Regions from separate parts of the Dechloromonas sp. A34 genome, predicted to be linked through region 2. Evidence: predicted binding sites of a transcription regulator. Region 2 holds the regulator's gene; the other holds the start of a gene.
The links. Region 2 encodes FNR, which switches genes on or off when oxygen is low (the NO sensors DNR and NnrR bind a similar motif). Its sites were predicted from a motif close to TTGANCTAGNTCAA; they were not measured.
Positions count from the first base shown of each region.

Region 1: a site for FNR is predicted at 2,695-2,708, ahead of nirJ (heme d1 biosynthesis radical SAM protein NirJ). Genes of this name have one in related genera too.

Region 1 is NZ_CP102486.1:1,389,091-1,393,131, forward strand. Features, by position in the region: gene NQE15_RS07005 (DUF1854 domain-containing protein) at 1-343, opposite strand, end outside; gene NQE15_RS07010 (ABC transporter ATP-binding protein) at 340-2,616, opposite strand; gene nirJ (heme d1 biosynthesis radical SAM protein NirJ) at 2,764-3,903, shown strand; gene NQE15_RS07020 (cytochrome D1 domain-containing protein) at 3,900-4,041, shown strand, end outside.
Region 2 is NZ_CP102486.1:1,858,955-1,862,995, reverse strand. Features, by position in the region: partial or broken gene NQE15_RS09365 (sulfite exporter TauE/SafE family protein) at 1-416, opposite strand, end outside; gene hemN (oxygen-independent coproporphyrinogen III oxidase) at 483-1,886, opposite strand; gene fnr (fumarate/nitrate reduction transcriptional regulator Fnr) at 1,972-2,715, shown strand; gene NQE15_RS09350 (DUF302 domain-containing protein) at 2,728-3,129, opposite strand; gene NQE15_RS09345 (porin) at 3,274-4,041, opposite strand, start outside.

The DNA of each region.
Region 1 (4,041 bases), 470 kb from region 2:
CGCCCTTGAGGACCAGCGCCGCGTCGCCGCGATCGGTGACGACCTGCCAGGTGCTCGGGCAGGCGAAGCTCGAGACCTCGACGATGCGCTCGATTTCCGGGACGAATTCGCGGCTGGCCAGTTCTTCCTCGATCAACTGGCCAATCGCCGGCGGCAGGTCGGCGATACGGTCGATCCAGCCGGCTTCGTGGCCGTCGGCACTGACCAGGGCGATACCCTCGTCGGGTGCGGCAATCGGGAAGGCGCGCACGGGAATGATGCCGACATGGCTTTCCCCGTTGGCCGTGGTCAGGATCAGCTGACCGAAGGCGTTGCGGCTGAGCGTGAAGTTCGGCGTCGTCATTTGCTGTGGTCCTTGCTTTCCGATTCGTTGCTGCGCCGGCTTTCCGGTTCGGTATCGACGTTGCGGGCCTGGGCTTGGTAGAGTTTGAAGTAGTGGCCTTCGACCGCCATCAAGGTATCGTGATTGCCGACTTCAACGATGCGGCCGCGATCCATGACGACCAGCCGGTCGGCCTTGCGCAGCGTCGACAGGCGGTGGGCGATGGCGATCGTGGTCCGGCCACGGACCAGGTTGTCCAAGGCCTTCTGGATTTCCTTCTCGGTCTCGGTATCGACCGAAGAGGTCGCTTCGTCGAGGATCAGGATCTTCGGATCGATGAGCAGGGCACGGGCGATCGAGATGCGCTGGCGTTCGCCGCCGGACAGCCCCTGGCCGCGTTCGCCGACCAGCGAGTCGTAGCCGTGCGGCAGGCGCAGGATGAATTCGTGGGCATGGGCGGCGCGGGCGGCGGCGATGATTTCCTGGCGGCTGGCGTCCGGTTTGCCGTAGGCGATGTTCTCGGCAATCGTGCCGAAGAACAGGAAGGGCTCCTGCAGCACCAGGCCGATGTTGCGGCGGAATTCGGCGATCGGCACCGAGCGGACATCGACGCCGTCGATGAAGACGGCGCCTTCGGTGACGTCGTAGAAGCGGCAGATCAGGTTGACCAGCGTGCTCTTGCCCGAGCCGGAGTGGCCGACCAGACCGATCATTTCGCCGGGCTCGATCATCAGGTCGACATCGCGGGTGACGGCCCGGGTGCCATAGCGGAAGCTGGCCTGGCGCAGTTCGAGGCGGCCTTCGACCTTGCCGAGATGGACCGGATTGGTCGGCTCCGGTACGCTGGAAACATGGTCGAGGATGTCGAAGATGCGCTTCGCGCCGGCTGCCGCCTTCTGCGTCACCGAGACGATACGGCTCATCGAGTCGAGGCGGCCGTAGAAGCGGCTGATGTAGGCGAGGAAGGCGGTCAGTACGCCGACCGTGATGTCGCCCTTGGAAATCTGCCAGATGCCGAAGGCCCAGACCACCAGCAGGCCGACTTCGGTGAGCAGCGTGACGGTCGGCGAGAACAGCGACCAGGTCTTGTTCAGCCGGTCGTTGATCGCCAGGTTGCGGCTGTTGGCCTCGCGGAAACGTTCGGCTTCGCGCTTTTCCTGGGCAAAGGCTTTGACCACGCGGATGCCGGGGATGGTGTCGGCCAGTACGTTGGTGACTTCGGCCCACACCCGGTCGACCTTCTCGAAGCCGGTGCGCAGCTTGTCGCGCACGAAATGGATCATGTAGGCGATGAAAGGCAGCGGCAACAGCGTGACGATGGCCAGCCAGTGATTGATCGAGAACAGAATGCTGGCGGTCATCGCGATCATCAGGATGTCGGTCGCGAAATCGAGCAGGTGCAGCGACAGGAAGACGTTGATGCGGTCGGTTTCGTTGCCGATCCGCGCCATCAAGTCGCCGGTGCGTTTGCCACCGAAATATTGCAGCGACAGGTGGAGCAGGTGCTCGTAGGTCGTGGTCCGCAGGTCGCGGCCGATCCGTTCCGAGACCAGGGCCAGGATGTAGGTGCGGATCCAGCCGAGCAGCCAGGCGACAAGTGCCGCACCGAGCAGACCGCCGAGGTAGAGGGTGACCAGGTCCCAGTCGATTGGCTGGCCGTTCTGGAACGGGATCAGCACGTTGTCCATCAGCGGCATGGTCAGGTAGGGGGCGACCAGCGTTGCGGCAGTCGACGCCAGGGTAAGCAGGAAGCCGGCCAGCAGTTGCCACTTGTAGGGGCGGGCGAAACGCCAGAGGCGGAACAGCGTCCAGGTCGAGGGCGGGACGGTGGTTTCGCGGGTGCAGATCGGGCATTCGTCCTCGCCCGGCGGCAACGGCGCCTTGCATTTCGGGCAGATGTCGTCGAGCGCCCGTTCGACCGGCTGGCCGGTGAGCAGGCTTTTCAGGTGTAGGTCGAACTCAGTGATGACGCGCAGCGCGGCCAGGTTGTTGCTCAGCGTGTAGCGCCAGCGGCCGAGGCGACCGTTGGTGTCGAGCAGCTCCAGCGTGCCGACCCCGGCATGGTCGATATGGGTGAGTTGAAGGTCGGTGCGCAGCGGCCACTGCACCCACTTCGTCTCGCCCGGCGCCCGGGCCAGCAGGCGCTGGTCGGTGACGACGAGGAGGCCATTGGCGAATTGCAGGCGGGCATCGAGGTCGATTTCCACCCAGGCCTGAGTTTTTTCGCCGGCGGCCAGTTGCGGCTCGACTTCGGCGGCCCACTGGCTGGGGAGTGCCGGTTCGATAACGGCCAAATTCTTTGCGTTCGGGGTCATTCCGAAAGTATAGCGCAAGGCTTGCGGAGCCCATCTAACGCCTCATTTTTTCGATGGTTGACGCGTATCAAGGAGTTGCCCGGAGGCCTGCCGTTGAATACGACGAACCCTCCCGCAAGGAAAACCATGTTTCGCATCTCACAGTACATCCAGGAAATCGCCGCGCCGACCCCGCTCGGCCCCAAGCGTAATCCGCCCGGACCGGTGGTGATCTGGAACCTGATCCGGCGCTGCAACCTGACCTGCAAGCATTGCTACTCAATCTCGGCCGACACCAACTTCCCCGGCGAGCTGAGCACCGAGCAGGTCTATGCCGTGATGGACAATCTTCGGGGCTTCCAGGTGCCGGTGCTCATCCTCTCCGGCGGCGAACCGCTGCTCCGGCCGGACATCTACGACATCGCCAAGCGTGCCAAGGCCAAGGGTTTTTATGTCGGGCTGTCGTCGAATGGCACGCTGATCGACGAAAACAATATCGAGCAGATCGCCGCATGCGATTTCAACTACGTCGGCGTTTCGCTCGATGGTATCCGCGAAACCCACGACAAGTTCCGCCGCATGGATGGGGCGTTCGAAGCCTCTCTGAAGGGCATCCGGCTGTGCCGCGATCTCGGCCTGAAGATCGGCGTGCGCTTCACGATGACCCAGGACAACGCCCACGACCTGCCGGGGCTCTTGAAGCTGGTCGAGGAGGAAGGCATCGACCGTTTCTATTTCTCGCACCTCAACTACGCCGGGCGCGGCAACAAGAACCGCAAGGACGACGCCCAGCACCAGTTGACGCGCTGGGCGATGGACCTGCTCTTCGAGACCTGCTGGGAGTACAAACAACGCGGGCTGGAGAAAGAATTCACCACCGGCAACAACGATGCCGACGGCGTCTATTTCCTGCACTGGGTGCGCCGGCGCTTCCCGGAGCAGGCGGCGCATGTCGAAGCCAAGCTGCGCCAATGGGGCGGCAATTCGTCGGGGGTCAATGTCGCCAACATCGACAACCTCGGCAACGTGCATCCGGACACCATGTGGTGGCACCACAACTTGGGCAACGTCAAGGATCGGCCATTCTCGCAAATCTGGCCGGACACCTCGGATGCGCTGATGGCCGGCCTGAAGCAGCACCCACGGGCGGTCAAGGGGCGCTGCGGTAGTTGCGCCTACCTTGAGATTTGCAACGGCAATACCCGCGTCCGCGCCCAGCAGATGACCGGCGACGCCTGGGCCGAAGACCCCGGCTGCTATCTCTCCGACGAGGAAATCGCGGCATGAACTGGAAAATCCTGATCCCGGCCGGCTTTGCCGCCTATTTTCTGTTCGGCATGGCGCAACTGGCCGAAGCGGCGGATGCCGACGTCAATTTCCAGCTGCACTGCGCGTCCTGTCATGGCAAGGATCGCCTGGGCGGCC
Region 2 (4,041 bases):
CACAGCAGGCCGAGCGGAAATGCCTGAACCACCGTCCGCACCGGCAGGAAGCGTTTGGTCAGCGGCTGGATCACGCGCCACAGATGCTGCCCGGCTCGCTCGGTAAAGGCCAGCGTACGCGTCATGCCGAGCAGGTAAAGCCCAAGCGCGACGAGCATCAGGTTGGCGAGAAAAAAGAGGATCAGGCGGACCGGAACCTGGCCTTCGAGGCCCATGCTGGCCGCGCCGAGTGCTCCGGCAATCGCCCCGGCTACGCCGTAGGAAAGGATGCGGCCGCTGTTGTAGGAGAGCAGCATGGACCAGCGTGCCGGCGCGCCGAGCGACAAGGCACCGACGATGCCGCCGCACATGCCGACGCAGTGGGTGCCACCAAGCAAACCAACGAGAAAGAGGGCGAGAAAGCCGGAGTCAGGCACAGGGGGGAAAGAAAGGGCGGCAGGGAGGGCGGGATTTTAACCCCAGCCTCTCACCCACCCTCCCCGTCAAATTACCTTCGAGTAACGCGTGCGCTGACGATCGGCCCGCAGATAGCGGTCGAAAACCATGGAGATGATACGCACCAGCATGCGTCCCGGTGGCAGGACCGTGATCCATTCCGGCTCGATCTTGAGCAGGCCGGCACGCTCCATTTCCTTCATGTCTTCCAACTCGGCCGCAAAATATTGATGGAAATCAATCAGATGGGAACTCTCGATACTTTCGATGGAAAGCTCGAAATGGCACATCAGGGCCTGGATGATCGAACGCCGCAGGATGTCGTCGGCAGTCAGCTCGATGCCGCGGAAGACCGGCAGCATCTGGGCGTCCAGCCGGTCGTAGTATTCGTCTAGCGTCTTGACGTTCTGGCTGTAAGTCGGCCCGACCTTGCTGATCGACGAAATGCCGAAGGACAGCATGTCGCAGTCGGCGTAGGTCGAATAGCCCTGGAAATTGCGGTGCAGGCGGCCCTGACGCTGGGCAACGGCCAGTTCGTCATCGGGCTTGGCAAAGTGATCCATGCCGATGAAGACGTAACCGGCTTCGGTCAGTTTCTTGATGGCCAGCGCCAGAATCTGCAACTTGGTATCGGCCGACGGCAGATCGGGTTCGGCGATCCGGCGCTGCGGCTTGAACAAGCTGGGCATATGCGCGTAGTTGTAGATCGACAGGCGTTCCGGGTCCATCGCCAGCACGCGTTCCAGCGTGCGGTTGAAGCCCATCACCGACTGGTGCGGCAGGCCGTAGATCAGATCGACCGAAATCGACTTGAACCCGTTGGCCCGCGCCGCCTTGACCACGTTGTAGGTTTCTTCCTCGCTCTGCACGCGGTTGACCGCAACCTGGACGCGCTCGTCGAAATCCTGGACCCCGATGCTCATCCGGTTGAAGCCGAGTTCGCCGAGCAGGGCGACCGTTTCGTAATCAACCTTGCGCGGATCAACTTCGATCGAGTACTCGCCGCCGTCGAGCAATTTGAAGTGCTTCCTCGTCTCGCCCATCAACAAGCGCATCTCGTCGTGCGACAGGAAGGTCGGCGTGCCGCCGCCCCAATGCAGCTGAATCACCTCATGTTCGCCATCCCTGCCTTCGAGGCTGGCGCTCTGCAAATCGAGCTCTTTTGCCAGGTATTTCAAGTACTTGGCGCTGCGTCCGTGATCCTTGGTGATGATCTTGTTACAGGCACAGTAATAGCAGATGGTGTTACAGAAGGGGATGTGGAAGTATAATGACAGAGGTCGACTGATGCCGCCGATATTGCGTTTGCCCAGCCAGAGCTTGGCAGCGTCCGAGTCGAAAGCTTCGACAAAGCGGTCAGCCGTCGGATATGACGTGTAGCGTGGGCCGTTCACATCGAAGCGGCGAATGATCTGTGGATCGAAGACGAGGTTTTCAGTTGCGAAATTCATTGGACATGCCGCCAGAAGGTGGATGGATTATGTTCGGTAGGCGCGATTTTGTGGTTGACATGGATCAAGCGAACTCAGGTTGCCAATGCCTCAAATAACCCCGCTGAATCAAGATATCACGCTGTCCGTAATCAAGACAGCCTGTTCAAATTGTAACCTGCGCGAACTCTGCTTGCCCTTCGGGCTGACACTGGAAGAACTGGAGCGTCTCGACGATCTGGTTTCCACCCGTCGCCGCATAAAGCGCGGCGATCACCTGTACCGGGCCGGCGAGCCGTTCGATGCCATCTACGCGATTCGCAGCGGTTTCTTCAAGACCGACGTGCTGCTCGAAGACGGCCGCGATCAGGTAACCGGATTCCAGATGGCCGGCGAACTGCTTGGCCTCGACGGCATCAGCACCGAGCACCACACTTGTAACGCGATCGCCCTCGAAGACAGCGAAATCTGCTCGATTCCCTTCTCCCGTCTGGAAAGTCTGTCGCGCGAGATCCACAATCTGCAGCATCATTTCCACAAGGTGATGAGCCGCGAGATCGTTCGTGACCACGGCGTGATGATGCTGCTCGGCACGATGCGCGCCGAGGAGCGGCTCGCTGCCTTCCTGCTGAATTTGTCGCAGCGCTTCACGGCGCGCGGCTTTTCGCATGCCGAGTTCTACCTGCGCATGACGCGCGAGGAAATTGGCAGTTATCTCGGCCTCAAGCTGGAAACCGTGTCGCGCGCCTTCTCGAAATTCCAGGAAGAAGGCTACATCGCCGTCCAGCAAAAGCACATCCGGATCCTGAATGTGAATGGGCTTAAAGCCCTGATGAATCACCGCGCCTGAGCGGTCGATTCCTTACCAGCGCAGGCGCGCCAGTTCGGCGCTGCGCGCAACCAGCCGCCGCAGCAGATTTTCCGCCTTGATTCGCCCCGCCGTGCCCTGCCCCGGCGTGCGATAGGCCAGCACCACCCGGCCCGGCTCGGCTACCGTCGTAAAGACGCTGATCGCCAGCGGGCACAGGGCAATCTGCGCCGCCTCCTCTTCCAGCAACTGCCAGGCCAACGCCGCGCTGCAAAACTGGACGATTTCGGCATTGGCAAAAGGGCTCGCCGCCCGCGCCAGATCGCCGGCCGTGCGGGCCAGCATGCCATTGAAGGGAATGACCGCGCTGACCACCAGCCCCTCGGCCTCGATGGCCTCGACGAGCGCCTCGCGGGTCGACTGGTAATCACTGCCGACCACCACCTGACTGACCACATCCTCGGCGGCAAAGACGCCGGGAATCAGACAGAAGGCCAGCGCCGCAAGCAGCCAGCGCAGCAGTTCAAGAAAAAAGGGGCTCCGAGGAGCCCCCTGAACAGATGCGAGGAAAACATCTGACGCTTGGAAATACAGAATGAATCAGAAGAAGATGATGCCGCCAGCGGAAATCGTCCGGTTCTTGAAATCGACATTGGTATCAGCCGCATTGGTGATCTTCTCATCATTGAATTCGCCGACCAGCGTGATGTATTTGTTCAGCGAATGATAGACCCCCAGCGTGTAAGCCTGGTTCTTGATACTGTTCAGCGGGCTGGCACCGGTCAGTGCAAAACCGTTCTTGTCCTTGTTTTCGCCGAAGTTCAGACCGACCTTGGTGGCGCCGAACTTATAGGTGCCTTGCAGAAAATAACCATCGGAATCGGTCTTGTTGCCGGCCCCGTTGCTGCCACCGAAGAATTGGGCACCAACTGTGGACAAACCGAGGCCGCTACCGGTGAAAGCGTAGGCCACCGCCTCGAAGTTGCCGAAGCCGGCCTTGGCGCCAAGTTCGAAGCCGTTGGCAGTGTAGGACTGGGTAGCACAGGGGCTGACCGAGCAACTCGTGCTCTGGCTGACAGCGCCGGTCCAAACCTTCACATTGGTGGACTGCCCCTTCCAGTCGTAGGTGGCAACACCCTGGAAGCCCGGAGCCTTGGTTTCGTCACCGGCAAAGCGGCTCGGCTGGAAGATGCCGACCGATGCCTGGAAGCCGCCCAGGGTCGGGGTCGAGTAGGTGATCTGCGGCTGGAAGCCGGTGTACATGTAGCCGTGGCCGATCATGCCGAAAGTGGTGTTGTACGGGATGCCGGCGTTGCTGGTGCCACCGACGCCGATCAGGGTCATGTCGGAGAGGATGACATCGCGGCC